2 regions of the Bacillus safensis genome follow, and region 1 is predicted to be linked to the other one. Evidence: riboswitches for the same ligand, from Rfam matches in the RefSeq annotation. Region 1 holds a riboswitch; the other holds the start of a gene.

Evidence for each region. A riboswitch is a leader RNA that binds a small molecule or an ion and turns the genes downstream of it on or off. The one in region 1 is predicted to bind S-adenosylmethionine.
Region 2: it holds a riboswitch for S-adenosylmethionine, as region 1 does, so the genes downstream of both, AAYR28_RS05265 (bifunctional homocysteine S-methyltransferase/methylenetetrahydrofolate reductase) here and AAYR28_RS18065 (5-methyltetrahydropteroyltriglutamate--homocysteine S-methyltransferase) in region 1, are expected to answer to the same signal.

What each region holds. Positions count from the first base shown of each region.
Region 1 is NZ_CP154909.1:3,504,716-3,516,640, forward strand. It holds gene AAYR28_RS18060 (gluconate:H+ symporter) at 1-1,044, shown strand, start outside; SAM riboswitch class I at 1,127-1,239, shown strand; gene AAYR28_RS18065 (5-methyltetrahydropteroyltriglutamate--homocysteine S-methyltransferase) at 1,328-2,452, shown strand; gene AAYR28_RS18070 (glycoside hydrolase family 1 protein) at 2,507-3,925, opposite strand; gene AAYR28_RS18075 (beta-glucoside-specific PTS transporter subunit IIABC) at 3,897-5,804, opposite strand; gene licT (BglG family transcription antiterminator LicT) at 6,132-6,965, opposite strand; gene AAYR28_RS18085 (YwqG family protein) at 7,201-8,016, opposite strand; gene AAYR28_RS18090 (methyl-accepting chemotaxis protein) at 8,185-9,024, opposite strand; gene AAYR28_RS18095 (energy-coupling factor transporter transmembrane component T family protein) at 9,175-9,909, opposite strand; gene AAYR28_RS18100 (ABC transporter ATP-binding protein) at 9,899-11,497, opposite strand; gene AAYR28_RS18105 (ECF transporter S component) at 11,472-11,925, opposite strand, start outside.
Region 2 is NZ_CP154909.1:1,050,583-1,062,507, forward strand. It holds gene metH (methionine synthase) at 1-1,334, opposite strand, end outside; gene AAYR28_RS05265 (bifunctional homocysteine S-methyltransferase/methylenetetrahydrofolate reductase) at 1,318-3,159, opposite strand; SAM riboswitch class I at 3,238-3,356, opposite strand; gene AAYR28_RS05270 (YajQ family cyclic di-GMP-binding protein) at 3,438-3,929, opposite strand; gene AAYR28_RS05275 (CvfB family protein) at 4,155-5,003, shown strand; gene AAYR28_RS05280 (BMP family lipoprotein) at 5,149-6,126, shown strand; gene AAYR28_RS05285 (methyl-accepting chemotaxis protein) at 6,123-7,772, shown strand; gene AAYR28_RS05290 (DegV family protein) at 7,820-8,671, opposite strand; gene AAYR28_RS05295 (YitT family protein) at 8,811-9,653, shown strand; gene AAYR28_RS05300 (BsuPI-related putative proteinase inhibitor) at 9,668-10,123, shown strand; gene AAYR28_RS05305 (DUF3813 domain-containing protein) at 10,174-10,365, opposite strand; gene AAYR28_RS05310 (hypothetical protein) at 10,362-10,511, opposite strand; gene AAYR28_RS05315 (Cof-type HAD-IIB family hydrolase) at 10,600-11,412, opposite strand; partial or broken gene AAYR28_RS05320 (alpha/beta fold hydrolase) at 11,550-11,925, shown strand, end outside.

The DNA of each region.
Region 1 (11,925 bases):
GGCATCGGAAAAATCCAATGGGCGACGATGCTGACTGGATTTGTGATTGGAATTGCTCTATTTTATGAAACCGGATTCATTATCTTAATTCCATTAGTCTTTACGATCGCTCAGGCTGCAAGACTTCCTGTGCTGTATGTGGGGATGCCGCTCGTCGCTGCACTCATCACCACACATGGCTTCCTCCCCCCTCACCCAGGACCGACTGCCATTGCAAATGTCTTTCAGGCAAACATGGGACAAACCTTATTGGTTGGGATTATTTTAGCGATTCCTGCTGTTTTAGTAGGCGGACTTCTGTTTACGAAACTATTTAAAAAAGATCAGTTGCACGCACATATTCCAAAGAACTTATTTAATCCAAAGGAATTCACAGAAGAAGAAATGCCTAGCTTCGGCATTAGCATTTTCACCGCTGTTCTGCCTGTATTGCTTATGACATTTAGAGCATTTCTAGAAATTTTCTTCCCATCCTCTCCATTGCTGCCAACTGCTGAGTTTTTAGGCGAACCGGCGATTGCACTATTAATCTCAGTGCTGCTTGCCATCTACACGTTTGGGCTTGGAAGAGGAAAGAGCATGCAGGAAGTGATGAAGTCCATCACGGATTCTATCGGCTCTATTGCTATGATTCTATTAATTATTGCAGGCGGCGGTGCCTTTAAACAAGTGCTCATTGATAGCGGCGTCGATCAATACATTGCAGGGATCATGCAAGGAAGCACACTTTCTCCCCTGCTTCTGACTTGGCTCATTGCTGCTGTCCTTCGTGTCTCTTTAGGATCAGCCACTGTCGCCGGTCTCACGGCGGCTGGCATTTCTGCACCACTGATTGGCCTGACGGGTGTCAGCCCTGAATTAATGGTGATCGCAACAGGTGCGGGAAGTATTACATTCTCTCATGTGAATGATGCGGGTTTCTGGATTTATAAAGAATACTTTAACCTATCAATGGCTCAAACCTTTAAAACGTGGACATTGATGGTCACCGTGCTTTCACTTGTCGGACTTGCTGGTGTTCTTGTCGCTGATTTGTTCATGTAGGAAATTAAATTGTAAAAACCATTGACTTTTCCTCGAAAAGGTTGAATAATTGTGTTTATTAAGAAAATTGAATCAAAAGGTAACCTTATTAAGAGTGGTGGAGGGACTGGCCCTGTGAAACCCGGCAACCGCTGTTCCTAGGAACAGAATGGTGCTAATTCCTTAAGCAAGCAAATGCTTGTTTGAAGATAAGGCAGAGTTCTCACAGTATATGATGCTCTTCCTTATCTAAGGAAGAGCTTTTTTATTTGATTTTTTAACCTGAGGAAAGAAGGGATTCAGCATGACACAAGTACAAACCATTGGAAAGAAAACAACGAAACCGCCATTCCGCGCAGATCAAGTAGGAAGTTTACTTCGTTCAGAGCGCATCAAGGAAGCACGCAAGCAAAAAGCAGACGGTACGCTGACAGCAGAGCAGCTCCGACAAATTGAAAACGAAGAAATTACACGTATTGTAGAGAAGCAAAAAGAAATTGGGTTAGAGGTTGTCACAGATGGTGAATTCAGACGTGCATGGTGGCATTTTGACTTTCTTGAAGGACTCGATGGAGTTGAAGGATTTGAAGCAGATCAAGGCATTCAATTCCATAACACAACGACAAAAGCTAGAGGTATCAAGGTAACAGGCAAGATCGATTTTACAGATCATCCAATGCTGGAGGATTATCGTTTCCTTCACAGCATCGCTGGTGATCATACGGCTAAAATGACGATTCCAAGTCCGAATATGCTCTTTTTCCGTGGAAAGCTTGAAGAAGGAGTGTATGACAGCTTAGAGGAATTTCACCATGATGTGGCACAAGCGTATAAGAAAGCCATCCGTGCTTTTTATGATGCAGGCTGCCGCTACTTGCAGCTGGATGATACGGCATGGGCAGTGTTCTTTTCTGAAAAAGGCCATGAACAAATCAAAGCCTTTGGCCGTGAAGAAGATGAACTTCGTGAATCGTTTGCGAAGACAATCAATGAAGCTGTTGCCGACCGCCCAGAGGATTTGGTGATCACGATGCACATTTGCCGCGGTAACTTTAAATCAACTTGGGCAGCTGAAGGTGGTTACGAAGCAGCGGCAGAAACTATTTTTGCCGGCTTAGATCTTGATGGTCTCTTTTTAGAGTTTGACGACGATCGTTCTGGCGGATTTGAGCCCCTTCGATATGTGAAGAACCCAAACCTTCAAATCGTACTAGGCCTTGTCACTTCAAAATACGGAGAGCTTGAGCCAGTTGAACAGATTAAAAAACGCATTGAGGAAGCGGCTCAATATGTGGACATTAACCAAATTTGTTTGAGTCCACAATGCGGATTCGCCTCAACAGAGGAAGGCAACCTGTTAACAGAAGAGCAGCAATGGGAAAAGCTGCGTCATGTGATTGAGATTGCTGATCAAGTGTGGACTTCGTAGTCCCTCAGAGAAGAAAAAAAGACAAACCGCAGTATGGCGGTTTGTCTTTTTCTTTTATGCATCCAAATGTTCACCATTTGTCGCAATCACTTGTTCATACCAATCGAAGCTTTTCTTTTTCTTTCGATCTAATGTACCGTTTCCTTCATTATCACGGTCAACATAAATGAAGCCGTAGCGTTTTTTCATTTCAGCCGTTGATGCGCTGACAAGGTCAATTGGGCCCCAGCTTGTATAACCGATCAGGTCAACTCCGTCTGCAATCGCTTCTCTCGCCTCTAGCAAATGGCTTCTGAGGTAATCAATTCGGTAATCGTCTTGAATGGATCCGTCTTCTTCTACTTGATCGACAGCACCCAATCCATTTTCTACGATAAACAATGGCTTTTGGTAGCGGTCATACAGCTGATTCAGTGTTGTACGAAGTCCTTTCGGATCAATTTGCCAGCCCCAATCACTTGCTTCTAGATAAGGGTTTTTCACACCTTCAAATAAGTTACCGCCAGTCACTTGTCCAAGAATCTCTGGATCTGTACTTGTCACAAAGCTCATATAATAGCTGAAGCCAATATAGTCCACTGTATGGTTTCTTAAAATATCTTCGTCCCCTTCTTGGAACTCGATGTTGATGTCATTTTCAAGGAAATAACGTTTCATGTAACCTGGGTAATAACCTCTTGCCTGTACATCTGAGAAGAATAATGTTTTACGGTCTTGCTCAATTGCAGCAAACATATCTTCTGGTCTTGAGCTGTACGGATAAGTTGTCATCGCTGCAATCATACAGCCGATTTTCGCATCAGGAATGATTTCGTGTCCTGCTTTGACAGCCAAAGCACTTGCAACAAATTGGTGATGCGCTGCTTGATATTGAATGCTTTTCTCGTCATCACCCTCTTCAAATACAAGTCCGCCGCCAGTGAAAGGCGCATGTAATACAACGTTGATTTCATTGAAGGTCATCCAATATTTTACTTTGTCTTTAAAGCGGGTGAACAATGTTTTCGCGTATGTTTCATAAAGATCCACAAGCTTACGGTTTCTCCATCCGCCGTAGTTTTTCACAAGTGCGAGCGGCATTTCATAGTGAGAGATGGTGACAACTGGCTCAATTCCATGCTTATGCAGTTCATCAAATACTTTTTCATAAAAAGCGAGGCCTGCTTCATTCGGTTCCGCATCGTCGCCATTTGGGAAAATACGCGGCCAAGAAATGGATAATCTGAAGCACTTGAATCCCATTTCTGCAAAGAGTGCAATATCTTCTTTATAGCGATGGTAGAAATCGATTGCATCATGATATAAGTTAAGGTCTTTCATTGATTCATCGAATGGGTGCATAATACCATTTGGTGATACATCAGCTGTCGATAAGCCTTTTCCATCTTGATTATATGCGCCTTCAACTTGGTTGGCTGCAACAGCGCCGCCCCATAAGAAACCTTTAGGAAATGTTTTTTCTAACTTGTTCATGTTGAATACCCTCCTCTTTTTCTTCAACACTGACTGTAAGCAGTGTCTCTTTCACTGTAATCGTTCCATCTGTTTTCGCATCAACTTGTGCAAAATCGTTTGTGTTGGTGACAATAACAGGTGTGGTGACATCATAGCCTTCTTGCTGAATGCCCTCGATATCAAAATCAATGAGTACATCTCCTGCTTGAATCAGATCACCTGACTGCACATGACTTGTAAAATACTTTCCGTCAAGTTTTACCGTGTCAATCCCCACATGAATGAGAAGTTCTGTACCTTGTTCACTCTTCAAACCAATGGCATGTTTTGTGTGGAAAATGGTTTCAACCTTGCCGTTGAAAGGTGCTACAACACGCCCAGCTGTTGGTACAATGGCTGCACCTTTACCCATGATTTCATTAGAGAATGTTGCATCATTTACTTGATTGAGCGGCTTTAGTTGACCTTCAAGCGGGCTTTGTACCACTTCATTTTGAAGTGCTGCTGTGTCTTTCTTTTCTTCTGGTTTGTCTGCTTTTGTATCATCTTTCACTGGTACATCTTTGAATCCGAGAACAAGTGTCATGATCGTTGCTACGACAAAGGCGATTACTAAGCCGATGATTGAGTAGACAAATGTTGGTCCAATGAATGTTGGGAGACCTGGAAGGCCTGCTGATCCAGATATCACATATGATTTTACTTTAAAGATTGACATGAACACGCCGCCTGCTGCTGCACCAATAAGGGCTGCAAGGAACGGTTTTTTCAATCGCATGTTCACACCATACATAGCAGGTTCAGTAATACCCATTAAGGCTGTGATACTTGTAGACATCGCCAATGATTTAAATGTTTTGTTTTTTGATCTTAAGAAGACACCGAATGCTGCGCCTGCTTGTGCCATATTTGCTACAAACATCATTGGAAGAATGAAGTCAAAACCGTTTAACGTAATGTTGTTGATCATGATTGGAAGCAGTGCATAGTGCATGCCCGTAATGATCAATGGTGACATGAAGCCGCCGATCAAGAGTCCGGCCAAAAGACCTGCATGTTTGAACAATAAATCAATTCCACCTGAAAGGCCACTTCCGATAATCCCGCCAAGCGGTCCAACCGCGATGAGCATAACTGGTACAACGACTAGAAGTGTGACTGTTGGAACAAGGATGATCTTTAATGATTTCGGACTATATTTTTCTGCGAATCTTTCAACATATGAACCGAGCCAGATGGTGAGCAGAATTGGAATCACCGATGAAGAGTACACAACGGCAACCACTGGCAAGCCTAGAAATTCTGTATTTCCCGCGCCCAGTAAAGCGGTTAACTGCGGGTGCAGTGCTGCTGCTGCAATGGCAGCCGCGATATACTGATTTGTGCCAATTTTTTTGGCTACGCTTACAGCAAGCAGAATCGGTAAGAAGTAAAAGGCTCCATCTCCAATGGCTGTTAAAATCGCATACGTACTGCTTTTATCTGATATCCACTGGAATGTGAGCATCAGTGCCAAAATCCCTTTGATCATACCGGCCCCAGCGATGGCTGGAAGAATCGGTGTGAAGACACCAGAGATAAAATCGAAAAGCTTTGATATCACATTTTGCTTTGACGCTTCTTCTGTACCGCCTGACTTTACATCAGATGATAGACCTGAGTCAGCGATCATCGCTTGATAGACATTTGAGACATCATTGCCGATAATGACATGATATTGGCCTCCGCTTTGATTCACGCCCATGACGCCGTCTGTTGATTGCAGCTTCTCTTTATCTGCCTTGCTTTCATCGTATAAGTTGAAGCGAAGTCTTGTCATACAATGCGTAACTTGCTTAACATTCTTTTCACCGCCGACAAGTTCTAGCACTTCTTTTGCTGTTTGTTTGTGGTTCATTGTATTACCCTCCAATCGTTGATTTCATCTTGATATAGAAAAAACCTAAACATCCATTAATGTCCGAGAAATAGCGATTCAGACATTAATCGATATTTAGGTTTTGCCTGCTTAACCAGTAACAATCCTTCATAGCGATTGATCGTTATTTAATTTTTATAAGTCTTTAGATATAAAAAAACCTAAATCACGCCTTATCATAGATAGGGACAATGATTTAGGTTTTGCCTGCTTGACCAGTAACAATCCTAAAAGATTGTGGTTATTTAGTTTATAGTTATAAATTATCATGTTAATTTTGTGATGTCAACGCTTTCTTTTTTGAATTTATTTTCTTTTTATTACTCTGTCTATATGCAAAGTTAAATATAGCATTTCATCTTCTATGAGACTTCGGTTGTATTCTTTTTGAACATAATCGTTAATTTTTTCTGCGCACTGAAAAGCTGCGGTGTTTTTCTCTTTTACCACTTCATACAGAAACTCGTTTTGATTTTCCATCTGTGTTTCGTTAAACAGACGCTGACCAAAAAACTTCAAATGCGTAACAAAACGGAAATAATTTAATGATTCCTCGTCCAAATCAATTTGAAAGTGATACTTAACGATGTTTAAAATGTCTTGAATGAGTTTGGTGATTTGAATAACGTTTGGCATTTCTTCATTGAGCTCTGCATTGACAATATGCATGGCAATAAAGCCGGCTTCATCCTCAGGAAGATGGATGCTCAGCTTGTCCTCAATGATCCGAATAGCTTCTAGACCGCATCTGAACTCATCTTTATACAGCCGTTTGATTTCCCAGAGCAAGGCATTTTTGATGTCCATTCCTTTTTGATGACGTTCAATGGCAAAGGTGATATGATCCGTCAGCGTCACATAGATGCTGTCATTTAAATTTTTGTTAAGGGTTGTTCTCGCATGCTCAATAATCGCCTCACACACTTGCATATACTCGATTGGAATATCATAAAGCAGGGTTTTGAATTTTTCTGATATATCTTTATTTTGAATAGAAAATACTTTTTCGATTCGTTCTTCGTCAATCGGGTCTCCGCTTTTCTTTTGAAACGCGATCCCTCTGCCCATAATGACCAGCTCATGCTGCTCGTCATCATACGCACTGACAACATTATTATTGATTACTTTAGAAATGATCAATTGATACCCCCCAGTACATTCCGCTTTTTCGAGCATTTTATCGTTGATTCATATGTCATGTTATTATTATTTTCAAAAAAGAGGACTTTAAGATGATTTTACATTTTTTTTTGATACGGTCAACTAGAAAGAATGACATATTACCTCTCAAAAATGACGAAATAGGGGCAAAAAAGTCTAAAAAAATACACAAAAACACTCTAAAAAGAGTGTTTAAAGTGTGTATTTTACAAAATCAAGAGCAGTCCCAATTATAGACGACATTCTCGAAATTTCTTCGTTTAAGGTCTTCTGGTTTGATAAAAAAGTTGGCAATACCGCAATCTCCCCACATCAGATCTACTTCATCATCTGAGTCAATTTGTAATAACAGAACGGTATGTTCTTGATCTACATAGGTACGCGGATCTTCTTGTGTAAACCCTGGATACCCGCCCAATTTGTGACCAAAGCCACTCGCTGTTTCATAAAACTCATCCAGCAGGGCATCTGCTTCATCGCCATTAACACCATCTGCATCTTCGAATAGGTCCCAGCTGTTCTTTCCTGTGACTTTTTCAAAGCGGAAATCTCCTACACTGATCGTTTCGCTTGATAATTCACCTGTGATCGCACCTTCCTTCGTCACAGGAAAATAAAAATCATCTGGAATTTCCACAAAAGAAAAATCAGTCATTAACTCTTCTTCTGCCAAGAAAGGTTCCTCAATAAATTTGATGCGAAAATCTTTTTGCTCTGTTTTATGGTCAATATTCATCCCATAAAGATCATCATGCACAGAAATAAATACTTGCAAAAGTCCTGTTTCTGGATAATCCTTCAGCTTGGGCAGCTGGCCGAAATTAATTTGGGCCAAAAGTTTCATAGGATGTCCTTCGCCGTCAACTGGATATTCGTCGTTTTTGGGGAAGTAAGGATCACCAGCTATTTTGCTGTCGTATGGTCCTGTTTTTCCTTGTTTCATCTGTAATTGAATCATTGGTTTTTCCGTTTCATCTAACAACGGACGGTAGGGTGCAAGTATTTCCTGCAGCTTCGCTGATTGTGTCACGATGATCTTCCTCCTTATGAATAGGTCTAATGCCAAAACTTGTCTCTCTTTTTCTATCATACAGAAGTGTACCCTGGCTGTCAGTGATAAATCGGTCAAAATCCTAACAAGTTTCTCTTCTTAAAATGTAAAAAAACCTCCGATTCAGCTGGAGGTTTTGTCGTTCTTTTATTTCACTTGATAGTTTACTAAGTCGTTTGCTAATGCTTTCATCGTTTCGTTTGTTTCGTGAAGACCTTCAATAATTTTTGTGAAAGTGCCTACTAGCTCTGCCTGATGCTCAGAGGAAGCGACAATTTGCGCAATTTCTTCTTCCATTCCTTTGATCGATCCCTGCACATCTTTTAGGGCTGTTTCAATATCAGTCGTCGCTTGTTTCGCGTGAGTTGACAGCTTTCTCACTTCTGTTGCGACCACTCCAAAACCTGCTCCTGCTTCCCCTACTCTTGCAGCTTCTATTGATGCGTTGAGTCCAAGTAAGTTCGTTTGATCAGAGATACCTTTGATGAGATTGGACACTTGATTGATTTTAGAGGAATTTTCGACAGTGGTTTTCGTATTTTGTAGAATTTGTTCACTTGTCGCTTGTAGTTCCTCTGAATGTGCGGCAACCTGCTGTACCATTGCGACTAGTTTTTCGGAAGCTTCGTTGCTCTCCGTCATGATGTGATCTAATCGTTGTTGATTCGTTTGGTCATATGCCACACAGAAGGCAGCAACCACTTGACCTGATTCATCAGAAATTGGAACGGCTACGATATCCATTGGAATCCCGTATACTTCTTTTGGAATTTGAATAAACGATGGTTCTCTCCCATTTTTCAACATCGCAAAGTTTTGGAATCCAGCATCTAGTGCATCACCAGCTTTAAATCCTAAATCAATATTCCCATGCTGCTGATAATAAAGAACCTTCTCTTTCCCTAAAACAGAAAAGGTTAGCTGCTCTCTCATAGCAAGTCCAATGATTGGTAAAGCGTCTATTATGTTATCAATTCTCTGTGACATTCGCTTACGTTCATCCTCTCTATTTCTCAGTACACCTTCTTTATCGGTTCGTTATATGATCTATTACAGCCTGTAATGTGCACTAATATCAATCAAATGACCTAAGACATATAAAAAGCCCACATTCTATCAAGAGAATGTGGGTGTTTTTTAAACAAAGTAAATGCACATGAAGACACTGATACCGATGAGAAAAAGATACATATAGTCAATCCATGAGGTGCTGATGTTATGATAATACGTTCGCTCTTTCGTCCCTATGAAGCCCCTGGCTTCCATCGCAATCGCTAAGCGCTCTGATTTTCGTACACCTTGTGTAAAAAGGGGCAAAGCATAACGCATAAAGGCTTTCCAGCTGTTTTTTTGTTTGTAGCCTCTGATTTTATGTGCAGCTTTCATTTGTTTTAATTCACTTTGAAATAACGGAATAAACCGGAAGCCGGCAAGCATGCCATACGCCCATTTTGGGGACAATCGGCATTGGTGAATCAGACTCATCATAAATGCCGTCAAATCTGTTGTGGACGTAAAAAGGAGACCAAATGTCACAAATCCAAGCATTCTAAAAGCGATGGTGAGCCCATTTCTTAAACTCTCCTCTGTGATATGAAACCACGCCCACTTCCAAACGGTATGATCCCCCTTGCCGAAGGCCGCCATCATCCAGAACACGAGAATAAAAAAGAGCAGATAAGGGACAAGCCTTGTAACGAGATACTTCATATTCCATCCACCTAAAACAACTCCAATGCCAAGAGCAAACAGCCAAATGATAAAGGTTGTTTTAGGGTCAGAAATCGCCATAAGACAGCCCATCGCAAGCAGATGAGCGAGTAATTTCATGACTGGATTCACAGTAGAAAGAAAGGAATGATTACTTTGCAATCGTCAGCACGTCCTTTCTTTCTGCCACATAGCGATAATGCAAAGGAGCTCTTAGCCGATATGTATCAACAAGTTCCTGATTTGAAAATAAATCATAAGGAGTGCCATCATACACATGCTTCCCTTGATGAAACAGAAGCACTTGATCGGCACACTCATCGACAAGCTCCATATCATGTGTGACCATCACAATGGTAGTGCCTTGGCGCTGACGCTCTTTTAAACGCCTCATTAATTCCTTCGCCGTTTTTTCATCCTGCCCGAAAGTCGGTTCATCTAACAGCAATACATCTTGATCAAAGAGGAGCATCGTGGCAACACTCAATCTTCTTTTTTGCCCTAAACTTAAGGTGAAGGGATGTGCTTTTGCATGCTTCTCTAAACCGAACTCTTCCAGCAGCTGAACCGTTTTTTCTTGTACGACAGATTCTGGCCAGTTTCGCTGTCTGCCGCCAAAGGCAATTTCATCGAATACTGTGTCTTGTATAAATTGAAGCTCTGGATTTTGAAACACAAAGCCTGCTTTTTCATAAAGTAGTCGGTCAGACCATTTTTTAAGGTCTGTTTCTTTTAAGAAAATATGACCTTTTTTAGCTGGCTCTAAGCGGATCAAATGTTTGAGACACGTACTTTTACCGCTTCCATTTTCTCCAATAATCGCCACCCAATCTCCTGCTTTGATATCCAGCTGAAGGTTACTCATAATCCTCTTTTTCCCGTAGCTTAATTGAAGATTTTCTGTACGAATCATTGTCTCTCGACTGATTGACGACATTTCTTCATGTTGCTCTTTTCTTGTTTCAAAGGTTTGCATAAGGGTTTGACTCAGTGGGTGAAATGGATCTTGAATGATCGTGGACCATTTCTCGGGAAATAATTTTGGCCGCCAAATTCCTGCCTCTTTCATTTCTTCCTCATATGCCGCGAGCACATCATTTGGAGCTCCATCTGCTAAAATGCTGCCTTGATCATCTAATAAAATCACCCGGTCCATCCATTCGATGACACCATCAAGCACATGCTCTACAACAATCATGGTCTGATGCTGATCGGCTGCAAGCTGCTGCAGCAGTTGAAATATGTCCATTCTACCTGCCGGGTCAAGCTGTGCGGTCGGTTCATCAAAGAATAGAACATTCGGCTGTAATGCGAGTAGACAAGCAAGTGCCAATCGCTGCTTCATGCCGCCAGATAAAGTGTGAATCTCTGTATGCGGATCGACATTCAGTTGGACTTTTTGCATGAGCTGCTGAATGATGTCATCCATCTCTTCACGAGGGACGGAACGGTTCTCTAAGCTAAAAGCAATTTCTTCATTGACGCGGTGCATACAAAACTGAGAGTCTGGATCTTGAAACATGACGCCTGTATGTCTTTGCAGCACCACTTCACCCTGCATGTCTGCTTCCACATGCTCTGGAATGATTCCAGCCAGAACCGAAATGAGCGTGGATTTCCCGCTTCCGCTCGGTCCTAAAATAAGCACCTTTTCCCCTTTTTGAATCGTAAGGGAGATTTGATGCAAAACGGGCTTAGGCTGTTCATAAAAACGGACAGAGAGTTCATTGCACGCGAGAAATGAATTCATGCTGTTCACCTTTGTTTCGTTTTTCTTTCATGATGGCATATTGATTCAGTACACCTGTTTTGGATAGTGCGTCCACCACCACTTTCGCAAGGCAGCCGCCAAGTATCATTCCACTAATGATTTGAGTCACAAGCGTCATAAGTAAAACTTGAGGCGTGTAATATCCAAAGCCTTTTGCCACGAAACTGTAAGACATCGCTCCGATAGCGGCAAAGGCACCAGAGAGCATCAGTGTCCACATGCGATACCGTTTATAACCAAAAAGAGCAAAGGCGATTTCTGCCCCAAGCCCTTGGCATACACCAATCAGCAGAGCTGAAAGTCCAAAGTGGCTTCCTGTCAATAATTCCACAGCAGCGGCGGCTGTTTCCGCAATCAGAGCAGCTCCCGGCTTTTGAATGATATATGCAACGATTGGACTGGCAATG
Region 2 (11,925 bases), 1.2 Mb from region 1:
AGAATCTCTTCAAAGCGTTCCTCGCCATCCTCAAGGTTGATGGAATTGATGATGGCTTTCCCTTGAGAGTAGGTGAGTGCCTTTTCAATCACGTGTTTATCCGTTGAATCAATGACAAAAGGGGCTTTCACCTTTTTCATGGCTTCTTGTAAAAAGCCTTCCATGTCTGCTGCCTCATCACGGTCTGGATCGGCGAGACACACATCAACGACGTGAGCGCCATTTTTCACTTGAGCACGAGCAATTTCTGCTGCTTCTTCAAACTTTTGTTCCGCAATGAGCCGTTTGAATTTGCGAGAACCAATGACATTGGTCCGTTCGCCTACAAAAAGAGGACGCATCGAATCCTCATAAATAAGAGGCTCAATTCCTGATACGGTATGCTGCGGTGATTCGCGGTTGATATGACGCGGCTGAAGCGTGCGTACTTCATCTGACAATGCTTGAATATGCGCAGGTGTAGTCCCGCAGCAGCCGCCGACAATATTTAACCAGCCTTCCTTAGCAAAGGCGGCGATTTTTTTAGCAAGAGAGGCAGGGGATTCGTGATATTGGCCTTCTTCATCTGGGAGACCAGCATTCGGATAGCAGCTCACCGCTGACTTTGCAATGGAGGAGAGCGTGCGGATGTGGTCTGTCATAAATTCTGGACCAGTCGCACAGTTAAGGCCCACACTGATTGGTTTCATATGCTCAAGAGAAATATAAAAGGCTTCAATATCCTGACCAGCAAGGGTGGTGCCCATCGGTTCAATCGTTCCTGATACCATGAGTGGTAATTGGATGCCCGTTTGCTGAAAGGCTTCCTGAATCCCTTTGAATCCAGCTTTTACATTCAGCATATCTTGGCTTGTTTCTAAAAGAAGGGCATCACACTTTCCGTCAATCAGAGCGCGGGCCTGCTCTTCATAATTTCTGACGAGCTCACTGAAGGTTGTGCCGCCTGTTACAGATAATGTTTTCGTTGTCGGGCCCATTGCGCCTACAACAAAACGAGGCTTTTCTGGTGTGGAGAAACGGTCAGCTTCTGCCTTTGCCAGCTGCGCAGCTCGAACATTGAGTTCATAGGCAAGGTGCCCAAGCCCATATTCGTCAAGGACGAGCTTTGTCGCGCCGAACGTATTTGTTTCAATGAGGTCAGCACTTGCTTCAAGGTACTCCCTATGGATCTTAGAGATGATGTGAGGGGCTGTCACATTCAAATACTCGTTACAGCCCTCATACTCTTCTCCGCCAAAGTCCTCTGCTGTCAGGTTGGCGTTTTGAATCATTGTGCCCATTGCCCCATCAAGGACGAGGATGCGTTTTTTGAGCTGTTCAGTGATAGGTGACATGGACGTTAGACTCCTTTTCTTTCTGATGGATGTAGGTGGTCAGTTCTGCTGTTAAATCTGATCGAAGGAAAGGAGTAATTAAATAAATGCCATTAAACAATTCGCAGGCTGTATCTAATAAAGAGCGGGCAATCGCTAAGCCTTCTGCTCGCTGCTTTTCTTTATCCTCGCCAGCTTTGGCCATAATGTCACGAATAGAATCAGATAATTTGATGCCTGGAATTTCGTGATGAATAAACTCTGCATTTCGGCTGCTTGTTAACGGCATAATGCCGATATAAATCGGTTTATCCAAGTGGCGGCTTTCCTCATGAATTTTCACAAGCTGTTCCTCAGAATAAACAGGCTGTGAAATAAAATAATCAGCACCGTATTCGATTTTTTTCTCAAGACGTTTCACCGCTTTATCAATATGGCGCACATTTGGGTTAAACGCGCCAGCCACTGAAAAATTGGTCTTTTTGCCAAGGGGCTTTCCTGAGAAAGAAAGGCCTTCGTTAAACTGTTTGATGAGACGAATCAAATCAAAGGAGGTTAAATCATACACAGATGTTGCACCTGGGAAGTCTCCAATTTTAGATGGATCGCCTGTGATCGCTAAAATATCGGTTAATCCAAGGGTGTCGAGCCCCATTAAATGAGATTGAAGCCCAATCAAATTACGGTCGCGGCATGTGATATGAACAAGAGAACGCATATCGAGCTGCTGCTTTAATAATGCGCCGCAAGCGACATTGCTAATGCGCGGAGTCGCAAGAGAATTATCGGCTAACGTCAATGCATCAATGCCAGCATTCTTTAATTCATTTGCAGCAACGAGAAATTTTTCGAAGTTCAGCTTCTTCGGCGGATCAAGCTCTACGATAATCGATCGTTTTTTCACAGCCAGCTCATCAAGACCTGGCTCAGTGCGCTGATCTTGGATGGAAATGATTTCTTCTTTTAACACCTTCACTTCTTTTTCAGTGATCGGTGCTAAATCTTTGACCGCTTCAGCCATTGCGCTAATATGCTGAGGTGTTGTTCCGCAGCAGCCTCCGATAATACGTGCGCCCTGATTTCTAAATTCAAGTGCACTTTTTCGGAAATAATCGTTATCGGTATCATAGACGAGTCTGCCTGCTTCAAGTGAGGGGAGACTGCTGTTAGGATAGACAGATAAATGCGAATTTTCCAAAAGTGGAACGCCTTCAAGTGCCTGAATCATGTGATAAGGGCCCAGCCTGCAGTTGATGCCGACAACATCTGCACCAAGAGATGATAACTCAGATAAACCATCCTTCAGCGGGGTACCATCCTGCAAAACGCCTTGTTCATGCATTGAGACGTTCATGACAATCGGAAGAGTCGTTTCTTTGCGGGCAATTTGGAGAACAGCCTTCGCTTCTTCTATATCATAATATGTTTCAAGCAATAATCCGTCAGGCTCTTCATTTAATAGGATGTACAGCTGCTCTCTAAAGCTTCGTTTGATTTCTTCTATAGAGTAAGCATTTTTGTTAAACGTTCGAATGCCGCCAATTGTTCCGAGTACATAAGCAGAGCCTGCGGCTGCTTTTGCAATTTGTACCGCTTTTGTATTGATGCGTTTCGTTTCTTCCTCTAAGCCGTAGCGGGATAGTTTAATATAATTCGCACCGTATGTGTTCGTTTGGATGATGTCAGCGCCTGCCTGCACATATGCTTCGTGCACGCGTTTCACTTCATCCTCTTTCGATAAATTTAATTCTTCAAAGCAGCGGTCAATGCCGTAAGAGTATAAAAGTGTTCCCATCGCTCCGTCAGCTATCAGTACGCGGTTTTGTAAGTCTTGTAATAGGCCCATTGTATTCCTCCTTATTTCTATGTAACAAAAAAAGCCTTCTGATAAGAAGAAGACTTTTTGGCTGTATCGTAATTCTTCTCCTTATCTTCCAAGCAGTTGCTTGCTGGATTTAGCACCTTGGTCATAGAAAATAGATTTCTACTACACCGGTTGCTGAGGCTTCACAGGGCCAGTCCCTCTGCCTCTCTTGATAAGAAAGCAATATGAACATGTCAATGAATTGAACTTCCATCAACTGTAACGAAAAATGCAGAAATAATCAATGGAAAATTTGAAATTTATCGAAAATTTATAAATTGGACATCAATCGGCAAATCGGCCTTGCGCATAAGAGAAATCACCTCTTGTAAATCATCTTTATTTTTCCCTGTCACACGCACTTGGTCATCCTGAAATTGTGATTTCACTTTGATGCCTGACTGCTTGATAAGCGCGTTGATCTTTTTGGCGTTGTCTTGATCAATCCCGCTGATCAGCTTCGCACGCTGGCGTACTGTACCGCCTAGGGCATGCTCAGTTTTTCCGTAATCGATGTTTTTAGTTGGAACATTTCGTTTGATCAGCTTTGTCACAAGCACATCTTTTAACTGCTCAAGTTTGAAGTCATCATCAGAAATGAGGACAAGCTCTTCTTTTTCGAGAGAAATATCACTTTTACTTCCTTTAAAATCATAACGGTTTTTAATTTCTTTCAGTGCTGCTTGAACAGCGTTTTGCACTTCAGGCAGTTCAACTTTCGATACAATGTCAAATGAGCTTTCTTTTGCCATCACACATGACCTCCAAGTTTAGATATTGCGTCTATTTTATCATGCAAATAGCAGAAGAAGAAAACTTTATCAAAGAGTAAAGCCGCCAGCCGTATAAATCGTGTCCAGTTTGTCCACTTTAGCTAACAGAACTAGAGATGTTCATGCAGGAAGAAGTATAGTAGAATAGAGTGAATCAAAAGATGAACGAACGCTCTTTTATGGGCAGATAGGAAGGAAGAGAACATGAGACCAGGTGAGCAACTGACCTTGCAAATAGAGAATGAAATGGAATACGGCTACTTTTTGACAGACGGTGAAGATTCGGTCCTCTTACACCGCAGTGAAATGACAGAAGATATTGGTGACCGAGATGAAGTAGAGGTCTACTTATATGTAGATCATGAAGAAAGACTCGCTGCTACGATGAAAATACCTACAATTAACGCACATACATACGACTGGGTAGAAGTCGTGGACGTGGTAGAAGACATGGGCGCATTTGTTGATGTTGGGCTGTCAAAGGATGCACTTGTTGCAACAGAACACCTCCCGCCTTTTGAGGAAGCATGGCCGAAAAAAGGAGACAAACTCTACTGTATGCTGAAAGTCACAAGCTACGGCAGAATGTTCGCAAAACCAGCCACAGAAGACGTGATCAGTGAATTGTTCACAGAGGCACCAGAAACCTTAATGAACAAAGAAATCACTGGAACAATCTATCGTTTAATTGCGACAGGTTCTTTTATGCTGACAGATACAGGCGTGCGTGGGTTTATTCACCGCACGGAACGAAAGGAAGAGCCACGATTAGGATCGACCGTGACAGGACGCGTCATTGCAGTGAAAGAGGACGGAACGGTGAACGTTTCTCTGCTTCCTAGAAAACAGGATGCACTATCTGTCGATGCAGAAGAAATTTTAACCTATATGAGAACAAGAAACGGCGCCATGCCTTATGGGGACAAAAGTGATCCAGAGGATATCCGCGAAAGATTTCAAATGAGCAAGGCAGCCTTTAAACGAGCACTAGGTCATCTCATGAAAAATGATTTAGTTTACCAAAAAGAAGGCTGGACATACGAGAAAAAGTGAGCATTTGCTCACTTTTTTATTTTTGTCTTAAATAATGGATTTTTTCTGTGAAAAAAGTCATGAAAAACCTTCACTAATCATTGAAACAACGCCTCTCAAATCCGATAAAAAAGGAGTAAGGATGATAAAAGGAGTGTGTTTTTGGATGAAAGTGAAGATTTCATTACTTCTGATGGCAGCCATGCTTATGGTGCTCGCCGCATGCGGTAATCAACAGGAGGGGGCGCCAAAATCAACTGCGAAGCATATTGGCGTTATGCTCACAGATGATGGTCTTGGTGATCAATCATTTAACGATTCATCATTTAAAGGATTAGAAAAAGCACGTGATGAGCTTGGCATTGAATTTGATTATAGAGAAATTGCAGAAACTGATACATATGAAAAAGGGCTGACAGAACTCGTAAAAGATGGAAATGATCTTGTCATTGGTGTAGGTTTCAGTATGCAAGAAGACCTGGAAAAAGTCGCAAAGAAATATCCGAAGAAGCAGTTCCTTTTGATCGATGCTGTATCTGAGCTGAAAAATGTGACCTCTGTGACGTTTAAAGAAGAGCAAGGCAGCTATTTAGCGGGAGCACTTGCTGCAATGACAACGAAAAGCGATGTCATTGGATTTGTTGGCGGTGTTGACGCAGATGTCATTCATCGTTTTGAAAAAGGATTTCAAAAAGGCGCCAAATCAGTCAATCCGAAAATCAAGATATTATCCACCTATGCCGGTACGTTTAGTGATGCAGGCAAGGGTAGTAAAATAGCCAAAGACATGATCAAAAAGAAAGCAGACGTTTTATATGCGGCAGCCGGTTATACAGGTGTCGGTGTATTAAAAGAAGCGCAGGCGCAGGGTAAATATGCCATTGGTGTAGACAGCGATCAGTACTATACTGCTGAAAAAGCGGTCATTTCGTCTATGGTGAAAAAAGTCGATGAAGTGGTCTATCAATTCAGTGAACAGCTCGTCAAGAACAATCAAATGAAAAGCGGACATGTTGTCTATGACTTAAGCAATGATGGAATCGATATGGCAAAAATCCGGATCCTGAAAAATGCTGAGACACTGACCAAAAAATTAAATGGTCTGAAGCAGACGCTTCTAAAAGAAGAGGGGGACGCATCATGAGCTTACGCGTCAAAATTTTACTTAACTCACTTATTTCACTTCTTTTAGCAGTTGGCGTCATCGCCTTTATCATTGTCAGCATGACAAAGATCCAATCATCAAATGAGACAGATGTGCAAACCTTATTAAACGTACAAAAAACGAAGGCAAGCTTTGAAAGTGTCGAGCAAGCCATGACCAATTATTCGATGACACTCTCAGATGAACAGCTAGAGATCGTTCAAAACGATATTTCTACAGCAAAAAAGCAGCTGCAAACGCTAAACAAACATGCAGGAAATATGAACAAAGAGGCATTAACAAGGTTAAATTCAAAATTTGACACGTGGACCAAGGAAGCAAACAACGCCATTGGTGAAAAAAACGCATCGGATGCAAGACGTGTGGCAGCAAGAATTGATGGCGTTTTAAACGATGTGCATACGATGAATAAAAGGGCAGAAGAAGCGTATAAACAAAATCTAGAGGCTGCAGCAGACAATGTCCAATGGATTATCACAAGTGCACTCGTCTCAGCACTCACACTGATTGTCATTGCTGTCTTTTTGAATATTGGATTAACGCGATCCATCGTGACACCCATCAAATCACTATCCTACAGAGCAAAGCAGATCGCAGAAGGCAATCTTGCTGTGGAGCGGATGGATATTCAGCGCAAGGATGAAATCGGCGGCTTGAATGAATCCTTTAATCAAATGACAGATCAGCTGATTAGTCTGATTAAAGAAATCAGCAATGTCTCAAGCCGAGTAGAGACATTCTCGATCCACCTGAATGATGAAAACAAAAAGATGATGGAGTCTGCGAATCAAGTATCTGTTTCGACAGACGAAATGGCCAATGGGTCACAAGCGATTTCAGAAGATCTCCAGCACGGCGTCAGCTTGATTGAGAAAATGGACCAGCATGGACGTAAAAATTCAGAACGCTCGCAAACGGTCATCCGCAGTACAGAGGATGCCATCGAAGCCGTAGAAAGCGGAAAGCACACGTTAACAGAAACAAAAACAGCGATTGAAAAAAATACACATGCCACGAGACAAATCGAAGAATCAGCAGGAGAATTTACGCAATACGCCAGCGGAATCTCGGCCATGGCCAAAACGGTTTCTGACATTGCGGACCAAACAAACCTGCTTTCCTTAAACGCAGCCATTGAAGCGGCAAGAGCAGGCGAAGCTGGAAAAGGCTTTGCCGTTGTAGCAGATGAAATTCGCAAGCTTGCTGATGAATCGTCTAATGCAACAAGACAAATCTTTGACATGGTCAGTCATATTGAAAGAGGCATTCAATCCATTAGTCAAACTGTTCAAGAAGGGGTCAAACTTTCACTTCAGCAGCAGGATGCGATGGACAAAACCTCACACTCCTTTGAAGATATAGAAACAAAAGCGCAGCATATTAAACAAGAAATGGCGGTCTTAAATGACCAAATTATGCAATCAACAGAACTTGGCGGACAAGTGCTGCACTCGATTGAAAATATTAGTGCAGTTGTAGAAGAAACAGCAGCTGGCAGCGAAGAAATTTCTGCCTCAGCCAATGAACAGCTGCAATCGTTCCATCAAATGAACAAACAGGTCGAAGAATTGATGAGTATGACGGCGAGGTTAAATGAAACCGTCCAGCGATTTAAACTTTCATAAGAAAAGCACCCTTCCCGTGTTGTGTCAGGGAAGGGTGCTTTTTATGATCATTTGCCTGTAAAAAAGATCGCAAGCGTGCTAGGCCCTGAATGGGACCCAACAGCGGCACCGATGATTTGAATATCAATTTCCTTTGGATGAAATTCGGCTTCGATCAGCTGTTTCATGTCTTCCGCCAGTGCAGGATCATCACCATGACTAATACCGACCGTTTGGTTCGACCAATCCGTTCCGCGTTCTTTCATTAGTTCAATAATGCGTTTCAGCAGTTTTTTACGTCCGCGGATTTTTTCAAGCGGGATGAGTTTTCCATCTTCGACATGTAAAATGGGCTTAATACTTAACAAACCGCCAACAAATGCGGACGCTTTACTGATTCTTCCGCCCCTTGCTAAATACGATAAATCGTCTACAGTAAAAATATGTTGTAAAGATTCACAAAAATGCTTTACAGACGTTTCAATTTCTTGTATTGTATTTCCGTCAATGGCAAGTGATTGAGCGTGTTTGACAGCAAGCCCATAGCCGAGTGAAGCGCATTTAGAATCAATGATTCGTAAATCAAAATCAGGGTATTCTTCCTTCACTTCGTTTGCCATCATCACAGCTGTCTGGTATGTACCTGAAAGCTCTGATGAAAAAGCGACATAGATAGCAGATGTATGGGTTTGAGCGGCAGAAACAAAGGTTTCCTTGATCCGGTTTGGTGAAGCCTGTGACGTTTTTGGACTGGCTCCTTGTCTCATCGCATCAAATACTTGTTTTGGTTCAATGGTGATCAAATCCTCAAATTCCTGCTCGCCAAGCAATACGCGGAGCGGAATGAGCGTTATGTTATGTTCATCATAATAAGAAAGAGGCAGATCAGCAGCACTGTCTGCTATGATATGAACAGTCATATAAATCCCTTCTTTCTAAAAAATAAGCCATATTTTACATCTTTTTAGCCTAACTATATCATAGAAATCATCTTTTCGTGTTCAAATTCTAAATTTTAGGGAAAACCATAGAGAGAATGGTAAGTGGAGGAATGACAACATGTTCATTGGAGAAGCAAAAAAACTCATTGTCGTCGTTATTGGTGCATTACTCAATGCGATTGGACTGAATTTATTTTTAATCCCAGCTGACGTATATGCAAGCGGTTTTACAGGGGTAGCCCAGCTGTTATCCAGCTTAATCGATCAATATGCGCCATTTTATGTATCAACAGGGATTCTATTATTTATTTTAAACATTCCAGTCGGCATTTTAGGCTGGATGAAAGTTGGCCGTTCCTTTACTTTGTACAGCATCATCAGTGTTGCACTGACGACCATTTTCCTTGGCATTTTACCAGAAACGAGTGTTTCCCACGATATTTTATTAAATGCTGTGTTTGGCGGTGTCATATCCGCAGTAGGGATTGGGATTACGCTCAAATACGGGGCATCGACAGGCGGACTCGACATTGTTGCTATGGTTTTAGCGAAGTGGAAGGATAAACCAGTTGGCACGTATTTCTTCATTTTAAATGGAATCATCATTTTTACAGCAGGATTATTACAAGGTTGGGAGAAAGCATTATATACCCTTGTCACATTATATGTGACCACAAGGGTCATTGATGCCATCCATACAAGACATGAGAAGCTGACCGCGATGATTGTCACGAAGAAAGCAGATGAAATCAAAGAAGCCATTTACGGAAAAATGGTCAGAGGCATTACGACTGTACCTGCAAAAGGCGCATTCACCAACGAGCAAAAGGAAATGATGGTGATCGTTATTACAAGGTATGAGCTTTATGAACTTGAACAAATTATTAAAGAAGTCGATCCAAAAGCCTTTACAAATATTGTGCAGACAACCAATATTCTTGGATTTTTCAGACGAGATTAAAAGGTGGGTAGCAGATGAAAAAAGGGTTTGTGCTTCTTCTCATTCTATTGGTTTTAGCCGCTTGTGGACAACAAAAAAAGGATGAACCAGACAAGGAGGTATCCGGTCAAATGGGAGAAAAAACGGTTGAGCTCACAGTAGACCCCGTCCAGAAAGGTTCTTCAGTTCAATTTAACATGTCACTGAAAAATGAATCAGATCGAGATTTTGAATTTACTTTTAACACAAGCCAAAAATTCGAGCTTAGTGTGTATGACGAAAACGGGAATGAACAATACCGCTATTCGAAAGACCGTATGTTCACACAGGTCATCCAAACTTTTGTGCTGAAAAAAGGCGAGGCCTATGATTTTCAAGATACATGGTCAAACGGTGTAAAGCCCGGAACATACGAAGCAGTCGTAACGTTTAAAGGAAAAGCAGAAGGGCTGAAACAAATCACGGAGAAGAAAACATTCCAAGTCAAATAAGCGAGGGTATCAGAAAAAGCTGTCCACATTAGGTGAACAGCTTTTTTATGTTAGAGATCATCGAGCAAGTCTTGGAAGGTATGCAGCTGGTTTCTTTCTGCATCTGTCGAATTGGCAAATGCAGAGGAAACGGCATTTTTCGCTCGCTTGACTGCCTGCTGACGCTCTAACCCAGATGAAAATGAAGAAGTAAGAGCTTCTTCAGTAAACGATTTGGCTTGATCAAAAAGTTCGTTTCTCACAATGAACCTCCAGAAGCATCAGTCTTCATATTCCCTCTGTCTGACGCTTCTTCAAGTGTCGAACGATAAGGAAAACGTGCGTCATGAAGACTGACTGAATCTTTACCTTGTTGTATAAAGCGTTTCGATTTGCTTCTTTTACCCATTCGGAATCCGCCCCTTTACACAAGCTGACAGGACAACCTGTCTAACGGTAGTATGCCCGCTTCCATCTGCTATGTATGAATGGAAAAATTAAAGCGAGAAGTAATTCGTTAGAAACTTTGCAATCCCGTCTTGTTCATTTGTATCAGTGACTTCATTTGAGACACGTTTCACGGCATCAATTCCGTTGCCCATTGCTACACCGCATCCAGCAAATTCAAGCATTTCTAAATCATTGTCTTCATCTCCGAATGCCACAATCCGCTCCTTAGGAACACCGTAATAATCACTGATCTTTTGCAGTCCAACGGCTTTGTTCATGCCTGTTTTAATGATTTCAATCACGTGCCACGGGGCAGCCCAGCGCCTGTGATCAATCACTTCTGCATGAACATCTGATAAATAGCTTCGAATGGCTCCGACGTCCTCTTCTTTTGCATGAATTAACACGCTCGTCACATTCTCTCCAAGGTTGTCCCTAAGGTCTCCAACAGTGACTTTGTTTGCATTCATATTAAAGATATCAATGAGTTTTTCATCATGATAATGGAAATACAAATCGTCTAACACTTCAGCTAAGACATTATGCACTTTATATTCTTCACTAATGTCTACAAGCTGTTTGACTACTTGAAGATCAAGTGACGTATGAAATCTGCCCCATTTTTCATCAAGAGGATGATGGACAAACGCTCCGTTAAAATTCACAATGGGTGAATCAAGCTGTAATTGCTGATAATAAGGAGAGCTGGAACGAAATGGCCGGCCTGTTGATATACAGACGTGATGCCCGCTGTCTCTCACTTTTTGAATGACGTCAAGTGTATGCGCAGAAATGGTTTTATCATCTTTTAATAATGTGCCATCCAGGTCAAGTGCGATTAGATAAGGTTTAGTCTCCATAAAATCTCCTTTGATCTGTAAGTGATAGGAGGCAATTCATGCTAGCGCCTCTTTCTATAGTGTATCTTTATCACATCTTTGTTGTCTACATGTTAAAATAAACAAAGACGGGAATGATAAAGGAGGATTCATAGGCTGTGATCACCATTGATGAGCAAATTACGCGCGATATTCCATTTTTACATATCGTAAAAGCTGAAAATAAAGACAAACCGCTGCCGCTTGTATTTTTTATTCACGGATTTACAAGTGCACGTGAGCATAATTTACACTTTGCCTTCCATTTGGCGGAAAAAGGCATGAGAGTCATTTTACCTGACTGTGCTTATCATGGTGTAAGATCAGAAAACCTCAGCTTAGAGGAACTGGCATCAAAGTTCTGGTAAATTGTCCTGAACGAAATTCGTGAAATCGATATACTCAAAACATACTTTCAAGAAAAACAATTGATTGAAGCCGATCTGATAGGCGTTGCGGGTACATCCATGGGCGGCATCACCACCTTTGGTGCAC